DNA from 4 places in the Pectobacterium aroidearum genome. Region 3 is predicted to be linked to each of the others. Evidence: predicted binding sites of a transcription regulator. Region 3 holds the regulator's gene; each other region holds the start of a gene.

Region 1 (4,173 bases), 280 kb from region 3:
ATCGTCATCAACGCTATTGCTGTCGCTCGCGCTCATGCCGGAGAACTGCTGGTGGTAACGGGTTTTAGCTTTATCGTGCGACACACGCAGTCCGCCACCCAGATCGATACGGTCGGTCAGGTGCCAGGTCAGATCGCTGTAGGCGGCTAACGTCTCCGTTGACGTGTTGGCATTGCTCTTCATGAACGGAGAGCCTGCCATGCTATAGGTTAAATCGAGTTTTTCACGCGTGTTCTGTCGGTAAAGGCCGAACACCATATCCACCGTGCGGCCTGCGCCGTGTGTCGCTGCACGCAATTCCTGCACGTCCTGATTCCAGCGCTCCGGCATGTCGGCAATCAGCGTACTGTTCGGGAAGGTGCGCTCGTAATTTTGCTGCTGCCATGCGCCGATCAGGCTGAAGATCCAGTTGTCGGTAGTGTATTTCCCGCTCAGCGACTGGCTATGGGTGCAGCGGCGTAGTTTGGGATCCGGCGATCCGGCGGCGATCTCCAGCGTCCGGCTTTTCACATCGCCAAACGGCAGATAGGTATCCTGCGTGGCGCGCGTGCAGTCTTCCGTTAGTGCCAGACTGGTTTCCCACGGTTGGCCCTCGGGAGCCAGACGTAGCCGAAGATTCCCGACGCTGGACTTTGTCCCGCCGAGGTTATCGCTGCCCGTCGCGGGGTTGGTCATCGCCCCCGAATCGACCTGACGCAGCAGGGTTACACTGCCGTACAGCAGGCCATCCTGAATGGGACCGCTGAGATTGATTTTGCCGTGATAGCCATCGCGGCTGGCTACGCCGCCTTCGACATAGCCACGCGGCGTGCTGTCCGGCTGCTGAGTCACGATATTGATAATACCGCCCTGTGCGCTTTTACCGTATAGCGTTCCCTGCGGGCCTCGCAGCATTTCGATGCTTTCTACATCGGAGAGTGCCTGCACGGTGTGAGTGGCGAGCTGTGGTACGCCGTCCACGTAGACCGTCACCGCCGGGCTGTAGAAATCCTGTGCGGAAGACACGCCGCGCAGTGAGATGGAGGGGAACAGCAGGCTACCGTTATTGCCGAGATTCAGGCCGGGCATCACGCGGGTCAGTTTGTCGGTGCTGGTGACCCCCGCATCTTTCAGTTCCGGTGCCGTGACGACGGTGGAAGAGACGTTATTGGCCGAGGCAGAATAGGGTGACTGTTTGCTGGCGGAGACAACAAGCGTATCTTCCTGAGCGGCAAAGGCACAGGAAGAGAGAAATATGCCGGTTAAGGCAAGCGGATAAAGACGCGTTATTTTCATTATTAAATCCCTGAAAAGACTAAAATCGATGTCAAAGGCAACGGTTTTCATCACGTCACGCTTTATTGCGGTACGAAAAGCGCGTAAGACAGAGAATGATGAAAGTTAAATGATAATCGTTTGCATTTTTTGGGCTACCCGTATCGGGTCTATTTCAACCCGAATACAGCAGCCGTCCTGCCCGTTTTCTCTGTGGTCAATCCTGTCCTCGCTGGCTGACGGTAGCGGGTGTAACGCCGTCAGAAAACACGCGAGAAAGCCGTAGAGATAGCCGTTTGGCAGGCCACAGGCTGGCGATGGCGAAGCAGGCCAGTACGCCCAGCGTGGTCTGATAGTTTGTGTAATGTGCTAACTGGAGTGCGGCGATCGATACGATCATGGCGACGGCGGCATCGGTGGACTGAAACAGCGCATAGTCGGACGCAGGTTGATGGGGTCTGACCAGTCCCATCAGGACGTTGTATAACGTGACAAACCCAATTGCAGCGGCCAGATTGACCACGCCAAAGAGCGCGATCCAGAGATTCAGCGTAAACAGCGGATAGCCGACGGCCAGCGCGACGGCGAGTAGCGCGTGCGTGACCATCACGGGCAGCAGGCAACGCAGTGTGCCCATGCGACGAATCAGGACGTTGGCGAGCACAATCCCTACGCCGCTGACGACGGTGCTGTACACGGTCATGATCATACCCAATTGGCTCAGGCTAAGCTTTTGGTCGATCAGCATGACGGTCTGTAGTGCCATCATGCCGCGCATTGCCAGATAGAAAATGGCCGTGAAGGCTAATACCGGCCAGAGCGCTTTAAACGTCAGACGGTTGAGCGTTGGGCGTGCGGTTTGCTGAATCTGATGATGCTGAATTTGAGGTTGCCGGGTATAGCGCAACGGCAGGATGAGCATCAGCAGCGATAAACCCGCCAGTGCGAAGAAGCCACCTCGCCATCCCGCCTGTTCTGCAATACTCAGGAATGCATAAGAGCCGAACAGAATCCCCAGATAGCTGCCGCCGACCTGTGCGGTATTCGCCAGCGCGCGACTGGTGGCGCTGGTGGTACAAATCGTGATGCCGTCGGCATAGATATCGTGGCTGGCGGAGAGCAGCGCTAACAGCATCAGCGCGATGACAATAGCCAGAACAGACTGCTCTGGTGAAATCATGCCAATCCCGACCAGCATTATCGCCATTGCGATCTGGAGTAGTACCAGACTGCCTAAATAGGGATTACCACGCAGAGGAAGTGCGTGACGCTCGCCCCACGGTGCCCAGAGGCATTTGGCAATCCACGGGAGAAAGGTCAGCGACAGCCAGCTTAACTGCGCAAGATCCAACCCCGCGTGGCGAAAATAGCCCGCCACGCCTTGCATAATGAGTGCGGTGATCATGCCCTGATGAAGATAGAAACACCAATAGGGCAGATAGCGTGTTATCGGCCTGTCTGTCATGGTTTGTCGCGATCCAGCAGCGTTAGCGCCAGCGCCTGTGCTTCCAGTGAGGTGGCTACAACATAATAGGCGTAAGGTGCCTGCCCGGACTGCGCCCAGTTCTCCGCCCATTCCACGTATTTTTGCCTTTGAACGTCGTCGCTTTCGATACGAATGGCACCTGCGCAGTATTGCTGTTGCTGGCTCACGTTATCGCGCGTCCACTGGAGGTAAGCATTCATAAAAACGGGTGAGCGATGGGGGAGGTCGGCGCCGGTCATACAGAGTACAAAACGTTCTTTTCTGGCATACAGCTGATTGATCTGCGCCATATAGTTAGCGGATTCCTCGTCAGGCACCTGCTCCGGCATGTGTAAGAAAACTATCGGCCAGGTGTGTGTATCAAGGAAAGGGTGTGGCGTTGCAATGGAATCGGGCATGACGGTTTCTCCGGCTTATCATGGAGAAAATGATAATCATTCGCTTTTTTGGCGCCACCCGAATCCAGTCTATTTGTACCCGTATCGGGATGAACGGTAGCGCTGGTTTTCCACTAAATGTTCAGGCGCTTGAAAGCGGAAGGTGTGACGCCAAACTGTTTTTGGAAAGCGGCGCTAAAGTGACTGGCGTTGGCATAGCCCAGATCGGTGGCAACCACCATAACGGGGGCGCCCGTGGCAAACAGGCGACGCCGCGCTTCATGCATACGTTCGGCCTGGAATAACCCATAGATGCTGTTATTGAAGAGCAGGCGGAACCCGCGTTTCAGCTTGAGAACGCTTAACCCGGTTTCTCTGGACAGCATGGCGATAGTGGGTGCCTGTGACAAATCCGCTAACAGCAGATCTTTGGCGCGCAGCAGCTTGTGGCGATCGGCCAGACTCAGCGTGTCCTGCTGGAGGGCGGTGTCGGCATGTCCGGCGACGGCGAGACTCACCATAATCATGCTTTGTCCCAGCAGCCACAGCGGTGCATGGCGGCTTTCACCGGCCTGCTGCGGATGCGTTAACCCAGACAGCGCATGGCTTAATACCTGAGCCGTTGCCCGCATTTCGGCGTTGCAGTCACAGTGGGTGCAGAGCCTGCCGGAATCCAACTGCTGTTGCAGGTTACCGGCGAGATCCGGCACCCAGTTAGCCAGTAGCTCGGGGCTTAGCGATACGGTGACACTTTCAAACTGCCCGGCGTAAGACGATGTACCCTGACAGTCTGGGGTGTAGCTAATGCAGCCCGAGCCTTGCTTCAGCAGGTGTTCACGCCCCCGATCGCCTTTCAGTGCAAATTGCGAGTCTCCCTGCAATGAACAGGAAAAATTGATGCGTCCCCAGTCGTCATGCAAATGCATGGTGGTGGGCTGTCGGAACTGTCCACGCCACACCAGAATATCCAGCCCTTCCTGAAGCGTGGCGCGCAGCAGGCTACAGTCCGCACCGGTGTCCGGCCGCACAACGTGCAGTTCAGCAATCAAATTTGAA
Region 2 (4,173 bases), 240 kb from region 3:
TTTTCTGGCAAGAGAAATCGCTAGCCGTGGTATCGACAGGCGTAGAGTAGTAGTTGCCTCTGGAACCGCCGACGGTCGTGACGCCGCCCATCCAGGCCACCGGCGCACAGAAATCGTTATTGCCGATCATGTGGGTGTAGGTGGCATCGACATATAAAAAGCCCGCGTCGTAATTCAACTGGTATTCCATGCCGCGGAAGCGACTCTTCGCCAGATTGTTCTGGAACACGGAATTGCTGAGGGAATAGCCGTTATAGCCCGGCTTATTGCGCGCGCCGTTCAGGCTGATGTAGTTGTTGATCCGGGTGTCGAAATAGGACACTTTGCTGACCAGCCTGTCGCCATCAACGAGCAGATTAGGCTGCTGAATATTGAATCCGACTTCCCAGGCGCGAGAGCGTTCCGGCTTAAGGTTGGGGTTTGGATAGAGGTAATAGTTGCCTGCGCTGTAGGTGCCGTTGGCAAAGGTTTCGCTGACTGACGGCGGACGCCAGGACAGGCCATAGCTGGTGAACAGCTGTAGCCATTCAACGCCGGGGCGGACGCCAGCAAACAGGGTGGGGGAAAGTTTGCCGTGTTCGTCATCGACATTCCAATCCTGCGTGGTGGTCACGAACGGCGGGCAGAGCGCGATCGACCGTGCGGTGCAGGGATTCGTGATGGTATAGGGAATTTCCCGATAGCTGATGCTGGTGGTGCCGCGTAACCGGTAGCGATCGTAACGCAGGCCGCCTTGCAGCGTTACCCATTCGTCGTAGGCATAATTCAGGTTCGCGAACAGGCTGGCCATCGCGCGGTTCCCTTCCGGGGTGGCGTTACTGGCCGTGCTATTGGTGCTGTCCGTCGTGATCTTGTCGTAATAGAAATCCAGTCCGTAGTCGGCTTTCAGATCGTGCGCGCCTTGCTGCCACAGCGTCGATGTATTCTGCGCTTGGGCGCCGTACGTGCGTAGCCGCGTGCTTTCATGATAGGCACTGGTATTAGAGAGCGCATAGTTATCGGTGTCGTTATTGGTATCGGCGTAATAAATCTTGGCCTTAAAATCCAGCCAGCGCTGATCGTCCGGCTTCAGGCTGTAATCCAGCGCGGTACTGCGTGCCATAATCTCGCTGTGTCCGCTGGCTTTCCAACCCAGTTCGGTATTGGAAAGATTGGATAACGTCCCTGCGTTTTCAGAAGAGGTTTGCGTTTGCATATAGCTGAGCTGGAAGCGCTGATTAGCTGGCAGATTCCAGCCGACTTTCGCCAGTCGCGAGCGCATGGTGTAGGCCGCGCTAGTCACTTTCTGATGCTTTAAGTTATTCGCCCACTCTTCGTAATTAGTTGAATTTCCGGGAATACGAATATTACCGAGGTTGCCATCATTCCCCGGCCAGTAGTCGCCCAGATGACGCTCGCTGGCACCGACCAGAATGTCGCCGCTTTCGTTACCCAGTGCGAGCACGCCGCTGCCGATAAAATGCGTGCCGTTGTCGCCTGTGCTGGCGTGTAGTTTTCCGCCCAGTTCTTTACCCGGCGCCAGAAAATCGTGGGCGCTAACGGTGTTAAACGTGGCGACACCGCCCAGCGTACCTGCACTGCCCATCACGTTTGTCGCGCCTTTTTCAATGGTTGCGCCGGAGAGCAGCTCCGAATCGATATACATCTGACCGTTACGCTGCCCGTAGCCAGTTTTTTGAAAATTCTGCCGCACGCCGTCGATGTTCATATTCACGCGGCCGAAATCCTGTATGCCGCGAATGTTCACCGACAGCGAAGGATCCTGTTGGCTGACGCTGGAGTAAACGCCAGCGGATTGTTCCAGCAGATCGGCGGCATGGCGGGAAGGGCGGTTATCCATCTGCTCGCGTGAAATAACGCTGATGGCACGCGGCTGTTCGTAGATCCAGTCACCGGGATTGGCGACGGTAAAGGCACGTACCGTCATCACATCGTCTATTTTGGCCGTATCGACGTTGGTTGAACGAGGGCGCAAGGTAATGACGCCGTTGCTACCGATCTGGAAATCGACTGAGTTAGTGCCGATCATCCTGCGCAGCCCCTGCTCTGGCGTGAAGCGACCCTGAAGGGAGGTGGCCTGCATATTTTCCAGTTTGACGTCGGCAAAAAAGACCTGTAACCCCGCCTGTTCAGCGAAACGCAGCAGCGCGCTGCTTAACGGTTGCGAGCTGATGGAGAAGGTGACGCTGTGGCGAGCCGCTTCCTGAACGTTGGCTGCCGGTGTTTCTGCTTGCGCATAGTGGAATGAAGCAGGCAGCGACAGTGCGATGCCGACGGCAAGAGAAAGTGGATTAAGTTGTAACAATCGGCTGTTTTGCTGTTGTGTTCTTTTAAACATTTTTCGCCTGGTCTGCCATTCGTTAAATCATCAATAAGCATTAATAAACAAAGGGATAGTTACCCCTTCTTTTCTTAATGAAAATGATAATAAAAATCATTACCTAAATATGAAGACGGCTGAGAAGACAGAACCCGTAAAAAAATATTTAAATTTTTTTCTATGGCACGTTGCGGTCTTGTGAACGTAAAGGACGTTTATGAGAGATCGCCACGCCTGAGCGGCGTGGCAGGGATGGGGGAAGACAGGGGAGAAAGAGATCAGTACAGAACGGTGACGCCGGGGAGTGAAACGGTTTTGGCACCCAGTTCGGTGGCGATGGTTTGCAATGCGCCATCCAGTTCGTTCAGTGAAAAAATGCCGCTGACCTGACGCTGGCGCAGCGCTGACGTAGGGATGACGATCGTGCCAGCGCGATACTGATTGATACGTGCGATGACGACGGCCAGCGGCTGTTGATCAAAGATCAGCAGGCCACGCCGCCAGTCGCCACGCTCGCGGCTATTCCAGCCGGGGAGTCGCGTCATTCCTTGTTCGGTATAGCGTGCCGCCTGCTGCTCATCAAGCTGCAATGATTGCCCGTTTGCCGTGACCTGAACACTGTGCTCCACCACGCCGACGGTCGTTGTCTGTGAGGCGTTTTGCACAATAAACTGCGTGCCCAGCGCCTGCGTGGTGCCTGAGGCCGCATCAACCAGAAAAGGGCGTTTTTCCTGAGTGGTTGTTGGGGCGACAGTGAACCAGGCTGAGCCTTGTAACAGCGTGACGCGCCGCTCTTGCGGCGTATAGGCGAGTGAAATGGCGCTGCCCGCATCCATATCGACCTCACTGCCGTCCGGCAACGTAACGTGTTTGACCTGATGTACTGCATGATAATCCGAGCGCAGCATGAGGATACCGTCGGAAATCCACGTCGTGCCGATACTGAAACCCAGTAGCAGTAAGGCCGCGATTTTCCACTGCGTCGCGCGATTGACGCGCTTGATGAGAAAGGTGGCTGGCGGTTGTGGTTGCAGCACTTGCCGTTGCTCGGCGCTGAGCGACCCGAGCCCATGCCAGAGCATCCCTGCCTGTTCCAACGCGTGGCGATGGCGCGGATCCTGTGCCAGCCAGTGCTGGAATGCCAGTTCCTGTTCATCGTCCAGCGGCGCTTCGGCCAAACGTATGGCCCATCGTGCTGCCTGCTGCTGGATCTCAGGGGGATAATCATTCATGTTGTAGGCCTGGAGTGTGTAGGGTCTCTAAATATGTAGACGTCTGACGGCAATAAACCCGTAAATAATTTGTGATTATTTCATGATGGGCGACGCGTTTCACGAGGTGCGGATCGTCATCATCGCGTGCAACGTCATGGCAAGATGTTTCTCAACGGTGCTGAGGGAAATCTCCAACTGCTGAGCAATTTGCGCCTGCGTCATGTGTTCAAACCGGTGCAGATGAAATATCAACTGCGTGCGTTCAGGTAGCGTCGACAGCACATTTGCCAGACGTTCCAGCTCCTGTTGGGCGATGGCCGTTTGATCGAGCTGAGGCGCGGCATCCGGCAGGTATTCCAGCGTCGCCTCCGTATCATCAACGGACGTCGCCATCTGCCAGCGCTGCTGGTGGCGAACATGGTCAAGCAGCAAATTATTTGCTGTCTTATAGAGATATGCCTTCTTGTCGTCTACATCATTCTGCTGTTCCAGCCGTTGCGCTAACCGTAAAAAACTCTCTTGCACCAGATCTGCTGCTGCCTGAGGGTCGCGCAGTTTGTGATTGAGATAGCGTTCTAACCGCTCTGCATAGTGGTTGAACAGCATTCTGAGTTCAGACTCTGACATGCCAACGTCCCG
Region 3 (4,173 bases):
GGTTGTTTCCCAGCGTAGCTTGTTGGATCATTGTCGGTTATACGTCGTTTTAGCATTGAGGAATGAAGAATGAGTGAGGCTGAAGCCCGCCCAACCAACTTTATCCGTCAGATTATCGATGAAGATCTGGCGTCCGGTAAGCATGACCATATTCAGACGCGTTTCCCGCCAGAGCCGAATGGCTATCTGCATATTGGGCATGCAAAATCTATTTGCCTGAATTTTGGTATTGCGCGTGACTATCAGGGGCAATGCAACCTGCGTTTTGACGACACCAATCCGGTAAAAGAAGATATCGAATACGTTGAGTCGATCAAACGTGACGTCGAGTGGCTGGGCTTTTCATGGAGCGGCGACGTTCGCTATTCTTCTGATTATTTCGATCAGCTGCACGCGTATGCGGTTGAGCTGATCGGTAAAGGATTGGCTTACGTTGATGAACTGACGCCTGAGCAGATCCGTGAATACCGCGGTACGCTGACGGCACCGGGTAAAAATAGCCCTTACCGCGATCGTACCGTGCAGGAAAACCTGGCGCTGTTTGAAAAAATGCGTAACGGTGGATTTGCGGAAGGTACTGCCTGCCTACGTGCAAAAATCGATATGGCATCGTCCTTTATCGTGATGCGCGATCCGGTGCTGTATCGTATTAAATTTGCCGATCACCACCAGACGGGCAACAAGTGGTGCATCTACCCGATGTATGATTTCACTCACTGCATTTCCGATGCGCTGGAAGGGATCACGCATTCGCTGTGTACACTGGAATTCCAGGATAACCGCCGCCTGTATGACTGGGTGTTGGATAACATCACTATTCCTTGCCATCCGCGTCAGTACGAATTCTCTCGCCTCAACCTCGAATACGCAATTATGTCCAAGCGTAAGCTGAATCAGTTGGTGGTGGAAAATGTCGTTGAAGGATGGGACGATCCGCGTATGCCGACCATTTCTGGTCTGCGTCGTCGCGGTTATAGTGCGTCTTCTATCCGTGAGTTCTGTGTGCGTATCGGCGTTACGAAGCAGGATAACAACGTGGAAATGGCCGCGCTTGAATCCTGTATCCGCGACGATCTGAATGAGAACGCTCCGCGTGCGATGGCGGTGTTGGACCCGGTAAAAGTCGTGATCGAGAATTTGCCCGCCGAGCATGAAGAGTTTGTTGCGATGCCAAACCACCCGAACAAACCTGAAATGGGTTCACGTCAGGTGGCATTCAGCCGTGAAGTCTATATCGACCGTGCTGACTTCCGTGAAGAAGCTAACAAACAGTACAAGCGTCTGGTGTTGGGTAAAGAGGTTCGCCTGCGTAATGCCTATGTGATCAAAGCCGATCGCATTGAGAAAGACGAGCAGGGCACCATCACCACGATCTACTGTAGCTATGATGCAGAAACGCTGAGCAAGGATCCGGCTGACGGCCGTAAAGTGAAAGGTGTGATCCACTGGGTTTCTGCGGCACACGCTGTACCTGCGGAATTCCGTTTGTACGATCGTCTGTTCAGTGTGGCAAACCCTGGCGCGGCAGAAGACTTCCTGTCGACGATTAACCCGGACTCACTGAAGATTACGCAAGGTTTTGTCGAAGCGAGCCTGGCGCAAGCAGAAGCAGAGAAAGCGTATCAGTTTGAGCGTGAAGGTTACTTCTGTGCCGATCGCGTTTACTCCAGTGCAGAGCATCTGGTGTTTAACCGTACGGTTGGACTGCGCGATACTTGGGTGGGCTAAGGCCGACTGGAAAGAAGACAAAAATAAAACCGCCTCGGCGGTTTTATTTTTTTATGCGGTCGATTTATCGTGTGGAATCGTGCAGGGTTTCATCCTCTCGGCAATCCCCTTCACTGCAATGCCCGTAGAGATACAAACTGTGGTTGGTCAGTTTAATGCCGTGTCTTTCTGCGATCTCGCGTTGGCGTGCTTCGATAGACTCATCGCGGAATTCAATGACTTTGCCACAGTCGAGGCAAATTAAGTGATCGTGATGATGCTGCTGTGTCAGTTCAAAGACGGATTTTCCACCTTCGAAGTTATGACGGGTTACGATACCCGCATCATCAAACTGGTTGAGTACGCGATAGACGGTAGCAAGACCAATCTCTTCGCCCATATCAATCAGTCTCTTATATAAATCTTCCGCACTGACGTGATGGCAGACAGGATCCTGTAACACTTCCAGTATTTTCAGTCTTGGAAGAGTGACTTTCAGGCCGGCCTTCTTTAATGCGGTATTGTTGTCAGTCATGCGGGTTTAGTCCTGTTGCTTACTTATCAATGGAGGCTGCCTAGCCTATGACATCGGTCGGCTCAAAAAATGTAATAGCGTCCCAATTATAGAACCGCACATACAAAATGAAAACAAGGGAATGTTAACAATATTGTCCCTATTCACACTACTGGTATAGAACGCAATACGTTGTTGATGAATGAGGAAATGGTGAAGCACGTATAAAACCGATGGGATTATTGTACAGGTTTACTGATAGAAGTTAAAAAAATGTATCAATTATTATGAAAGGTTTTACCTATCAATGCGGTTTTGGCTCTGATAGGGATTATCAGAGCCAACAGGACTTAGCCAACCAGCTCTTTCAGGTTCAGTTCATCGCTGATCTGTTTGACCCACGTTGTTACGCGTTCGCTGGTCAGTTCAGGCTGACGATCTTCATCGATAGCCAGACCGATGAAGTGATTGTCGTCTGCGAGCCCTTTAGAGGCTTCAAAGTAGTAGCCCTCTGTTGGCCAGTGGCCGACAATCGTCGCGCCGCGAGGCTCAATAATGTCACGGATGGTGCCCATGGCATCACAGAAGTATTCCGCATAGTCTTCCTGATCGCCGCAGCCAAACAGGGCAACCAGTTTTCCTGTGAAATCAACTTCTTCCAGCGACGGGAAGAAGTCATCCCAATCGCACTGAGCTTCACCGTAATACCAGGTTGGAATACCCAACAGCAGAATGTCGAAACCTTCGAGGTCTTCTTTGCTGCTTTTGGCGATGTCATGAACATCAGCAACGTTGGTGCCTAACTGCTGTTGGATCGTTTTGGCGATGTTTTCAGTATTGCCAGTATCACTGCCAAAGAATATTCCGATGAGTGCCATGAATTGAATAACCTCTTGATTCCTAATGGTATGGTGTAATGTTTCACCCACTTATCTGTTAATAATAACAGACACTCACATCAGGAGAAACTCGTATCGGTAAGGATGCGTAAATCAAGAGCGTATGAAATGCGGGGGGCAGTAAAGGAACGAAACGCAGTTCTGCTGATGCTAAATTCCCCATAATAAATAGGGATTATGCTATCGTCTGGGATTAAACGCGCATTTCCCTAATATCATCATGGATATTTTTTCATGACATTGTTTCATTTTTTATGAATGTGCTTTTTATTTTAATAACTAATTTCGATTGTAATTAAAAGCAGACTTTTGTTTGTAGGAAATAAAAGTTACTTCACGGTACGTTACGATTCATGAGAATTAAAATACGCACAAAGGATAATGTTTTTATCGAATTGAAAACCTGTAACATTTCGCGGGAATATTCCTAATAAATGGAAATAAGAACTATAACCATTTACAAGTGAAGAGATAAAAATGAGGAGGTGAGTTTTTTAGTCTTTTGATATTAAAGGATAAAATTAAATTCCAATTGTTGCCTGACAGCATGCCTATGCCAACGCACATCAGGCAGGGGCGACAGCGATTTTGATAGTAACTCTCTGATTAAAAGCCTTATATCTGTGAAAAGAGGTGAACTCATTCTCAATATAAAAAATTATATTAATAAATATAGCGAGAACGCTAAATATTCTCTGTGTTTAGCCGATGAGTTAGCGTGGTTTTTGAGTTTTCAACTCGGTGAAATGTGAACGCTAGGGAGAAGTGACCTGTTTCATGGTGTGAATTTTCTGATTCATATCGGTTGATTAGCGATAAAAATCTTTTTAACCATTTTCCTGATTTGGAGTGAGCTATGAGACTTATAAAAAATATTGCCATCAGAACCGCTATGCTATGGGTACTGGGCATTTTTTGTGTCCTTTGGGGTGGCTTATCGATATATACCATGTTCTCTTTTAAAGAGATGACGGCGACCTCGAAAACCAGCACCTTGCTGGTTCAGAACATGAATTTTATCAACCAGGGCAACGATCAATATTTCCGTATGGT
Region 4 (4,173 bases), 1.4 Mb from region 3:
CGCCGAGAGGTTCATGAAAATGGTAGGCCACGGTATCGCCGTCAATTTCACTGATCGCCCCTTCCTGCGCCCGGATACAGGCCGCGAAATAGCGAAAGTGATCAATCGCCAGCGGCACATCCGCTCCGCTGGTTTCGCGTATCGGTTTGCCGTTATCCCAGGTTTCCACCTTCGCCAGAAGCTCAAGGTTTTGTTCCATTCGGTCGGCAATACGGTTCAGCACCAGTGCCCGATCCTGCACCGACAGGCCACCCCATTCCGCTTTCGCCTTGTGCGCGGCATCCAGCGCATGGTCAATATCTCGCGTTGACGAACTGGCTACTTCACACATCGGCTGACCCGTTACTGGCGTCAAATTGACAAAATACTGACCCGCATCAGGTGGAACCCAGGCTCCGCCGATAAAATTGTCATAGCGTTTTTTCAGGTTGAGAGAGCCGTATTCATCAGATGCGGCTCGGCCTTCAAAATTATCGTGCGCCATTTCAGTCTCCTTTTCATTTCCGGATGAGCGGCCGTGCCGCAGTGAAAAAAGAGGCAAACAGTAAGCAGTTAAATTAAGCCTATACGGGGTATGAGGTTAGCGACAGGATTCGGCCAAAGAAGAAGACAACTCTTCGAGTTGACGCACAGTTTCTTGCGAGAAAAAGTCGCATCCCTTCAGACACGGTGAGGTATACCCTAAATAATTCGAGTTTCAGGACAAAACGTATTCGTTTTGAATAACGCGAAGCGTTAGCCCTTTAGGGCGATGCTCATCAATGAGCATCGTAACACGGCAAGCGAAGGAGTCCCGATGAGCTTACTTGAGTAAGTGATTCGGGTGATTGACAAATCTGCCAGAGGCAGGTTTGAACGCTGCTTGCAGCGGCCCCAACGGGGTGAGACACACGCTAGTGTGTCGAGTAACGCAGCCAACGCACATGCAACTTGAAGTATGACGGGTATAATACTTTTAATTTCCAAGGTTACTAACATGCAGGTATTTCAGGTGGAAGGGGTTCATTTACGCGCGGATACCGCCCTTGAAGGCGCAACGCAACATTCGGTCTATCATCCTGACTCGCTGCATCAGCCGCAGCCTGACTGGCTGGCAGAAGAGGTGCCCGTTGCCTTGGTCTACAACGGCATATCGCATGTCGTCATGATGGCATCGCCGAAAGAACTGGAACTGTTCGCCCTCGGGTTTTCCTTGTCTGAAGGCATTATTCAATCACCAGCAGATATCTACGGGATTGATGTTCTGCCCGCCTGTAACGGCATCGAAGTACAAATTGAGCTTTCCAGCCGACGCTTTGCCGGGCTAAAAGAACGACGCCGGGCAATGGATGGCCGCACAGGCTGTGGCGTATGTGGCGTGGAGCAACTCGCAGAGATCGGCAAGCCGGTGTCCCCCCTGCACTTCACGCAGACCTTTTCCCTCAGCAAACTTGAAAACGCACTGGTACGGCTGCGCGATGTGCAGAAGATTGGTCAGGTAACGGGTTGCACCCATGCCGCAAGTTGGGTTGCGCCAGACGGCACGCTGTGCGGGGGGAGCGAAGACGTCGGTCGCCATGTCGCGCTGGATAAACTGCTGGGTGCTCGAGCAAAACAAGAGTGGCAACAGGGCGCCGCGCTGGTCTCCAGCCGCGCCAGCTATGAAATGGTTCAGAAGTCCGCCATGTGCGGCGTGGAAATCCTGTTTGCTGTCTCGGCAGCAACGTCACTGGCGGTTGAGGTCGCCCAGCGCTGCAACCTGACGCTGGTCGGTTTTTGTCGACCAGGACACGCGACGATCTACACGCATCCGCAGCGCCTAAGCGAGTAAACGACGCCGTCAGGGTTAGCGTGGTTTACAGGCGGTAGGGTATAGATTAATTTGTTTTTACATCATGCAATAATGACATAACCGTTTGTTATCATGAGGTAAAACAATATGGTTCATGGCATCAGAACGAGAATAATCATTTTCAATATCATTTAATTAACTATAATGAACGTATTGCTTACGCGGTACTCATAGAACAGTGCCGTAACATTTTTTTACCATGGAGATGCTAAACATGAGTTATTCACTGCCATCGCTGCCTTATGCTTATGACGCACTGGAACCGCATTTCGACAAAGAGACGATGGAAATTCACCATTCCAAACACCATCAGGCTTACGTCAATAATGCTAATGCCGCGCTGGAATCTCTGCCTGAGCTGGCTAAATTGTCTGTTGAAGAACTGATCGCCCAACTGGATAAAGTTCCTGCTGAGAAAAAAGCAGCACTGCGTAACAACGCAGGTGGCCATGCTAACCACAGCCTGTTCTGGAAAGGCCTGAAAGTAGGCACGACGCTGACTGGCGACCTGAAAGCCGCCATCGAACGTGATTTCGGCAGCGTTGATGCATTTAAAGAGAAATTTGAGCAAGCAGCAGCAACCCGTTTTGGTTCTGGCTGGGCCTGGCTGGTGCTGAAAGACGACGGCAAACTGGCTGTAGTCTCTACTGCAAACCAAGACAGCCCGCTGATGGGTGAAGCAATTTCTGGTACTTCTGGCTACCCAATCGTCGGTCTGGACGTATGGGAACACGCTTACTACCTGAAATTCCAAAACCGTCGCCCAGATTACGCGAAAGCATTCTGGAACGTGGTGAACTGGGACGAAGCAGCAGCTCGTTTCGCCAGCGCGAAAAAATAAAACCGTTGGATGCCTGATCTCATCAGGCACCTTCTGCGTTTGAATAAAAACTGGAATAACAGTCTGTTATTCCAGTTTTTTTATATCCGTCATACTTCAAACCGCATGCACGTTGGCAATATTTGGTTCATCATTGTCTCTTGCCCGACAGGCCGCCGCTGACTGGCGCGTAAAGTTCCAGAGTAAAGTGCCGATATCTACTGCGGGTTTTTATCATGTTGTTTTGCAAAAATAGGCTTGGCAAGCGGTAATCCGAGATGCTAGCACCGCTAATCAAGTGTGCATCAGGATAGTGAATTTGACTCAATAAGATATAGTGGTGGGATGTGATGGCTATGAATTTTGACAATCTAAAAGTCGGTAAAAAATTAGGATTAGGCTTTTTCCTGATTCTGCTGATGACCATGGTGATTGCCGGTGCGGGCATTATGCATATTAGCTCGCTGAAAGACAGTATTGATAAAGTTAATTTAAGCAACAATATCAATGATGAAATTAACCAGGCTAAATATTACCGCGCATTATACGGCACCACTTATAACCCAGATGATATAAAAAGGAACATTGAGCATATTGCCAGCGTCAGTAAACTCGCTGAAAAAGCAAAAGAATTTCACTGGCCTGAAAGCGACGCCAAGAAAATAGCCAGCATCCCCACATTAATTACCAGCTATCAGGAAAAACAAAATAATTATATTAATGCCGTGAGCAAAAAGGATGCCGTAAGAAAAAGCTGGAATATTTCAACCACGGAAAAACCCCTACAAGATCTCAACGATCAATTAAAGACAGACAACAACAGCACGAACCTGCAATTATTACTTTCCGACCTGAACCAAAAACTGATTGCCGTCCGCTACCACGTTCGTGGTTTATTACTTTCTACCAATAAAGAATCCGAAGAAAAACTGACGGATGCCATCAACGCGGCACAAACGTCATTGACCTTCCTGTATCAGAGTCTGTCTGCCGAACAGCGTGAAACGCTGGCACCGGTTATGACGATCATGAACAACTATGAAGAGCAGGTTCTGGCCTATATGCCAGCCTATCAGGAGGAAATGGCGCAGGCGGGGCAAATGCAGGCTGTCGCCGAACAGCTGAACATCGTGGTGAAATCCCTGCTTAGCGATCAGTTGGCGGCGTCACAGGCTGATATTCACAATGCCACGCTGCAAATGAGCATCGCGGCGCTGATTACGCTGCTGCTTGGTCTGCTGATTTCCTGGTTCATTTCACGCCAGATCACCACACCGTTGGGCAACACATTGAACATGGCTGAAAAAATCGCGACAGGCGACCTCACCATGTCCATCAACACGACGCGTAAGGATGAGCTGGGTCAGTTGATGAGTGCGATGTCGAAAATGAACGACAACCTGCACAATATGATCGACGACATTCGCGTCGGCGTCAGCCAGATTTCTAATGCTTCCAGCGAGATCGTCGCAGGCAATACAGACCTGTCATCACGCACCGAGCAACAGGCTGCAGCCGTTGA

Evidence for each region. The regulator Fur, encoded in region 3, represses iron uptake genes when iron is present. The targets are predictions, from matches to a motif close to ATAATAATGAGAACNACTATCAA.
Region 1: the regulator Fur is predicted to act here: its motif matches at 1,385-1,407, upstream of AB8809_RS15430 (TonB-dependent siderophore receptor).
Region 2: the regulator Fur is predicted to act here: its motif matches at 2,416-2,438, upstream of AB8809_RS15550 (TonB-dependent hemoglobin/transferrin/lactoferrin family receptor).
Region 4: the regulator Fur is predicted to act here: its motif matches at 1,940-1,962, upstream of sodA (superoxide dismutase [Mn]).

The regions. Positions count from the first base shown of each region.
Region 1 is NZ_CP166097.1:3,371,868-3,376,040, reverse strand. Features, by position in the region: gene AB8809_RS15430 (TonB-dependent siderophore receptor) at 1-1,275, opposite strand, end outside; gene AB8809_RS15425 (MFS transporter) at 1,472-2,719, opposite strand; gene AB8809_RS15420 (hypothetical protein) at 2,716-3,138, opposite strand; gene AB8809_RS15415 (AraC family transcriptional regulator) at 3,252-4,173, opposite strand, start outside.
Region 2 is NZ_CP166097.1:3,404,814-3,408,986, reverse strand. Features, by position in the region: gene AB8809_RS15550 (TonB-dependent hemoglobin/transferrin/lactoferrin family receptor) at 1-2,338, opposite strand, end outside; gene AB8809_RS15545 (FecR family protein) at 2,599-3,552, opposite strand; gene AB8809_RS15540 (RNA polymerase sigma factor) at 3,652-4,161, opposite strand.
Region 3 is NZ_CP166097.1:3,649,367-3,653,539, reverse strand. Features, by position in the region: gene glnS (glutamine--tRNA ligase) at 70-1,728, shown strand; gene fur (ferric iron uptake transcriptional regulator) at 1,793-2,242, opposite strand; gene fldA (flavodoxin FldA) at 2,572-3,099, opposite strand; gene AB8809_RS16585 (methyl-accepting chemotaxis protein) at 3,977-4,173, shown strand, end outside.
Region 4 is NZ_CP166097.1:5,091,683-5,095,855, forward strand. Features, by position in the region: gene AB8809_RS22995 (aldehyde dehydrogenase family protein) at 1-484, opposite strand, end outside; gene fdhD (formate dehydrogenase accessory sulfurtransferase FdhD) at 977-1,810, shown strand; gene sodA (superoxide dismutase [Mn]) at 2,046-2,672, shown strand; gene AB8809_RS23010 (methyl-accepting chemotaxis protein) at 3,002-4,173, shown strand, end outside.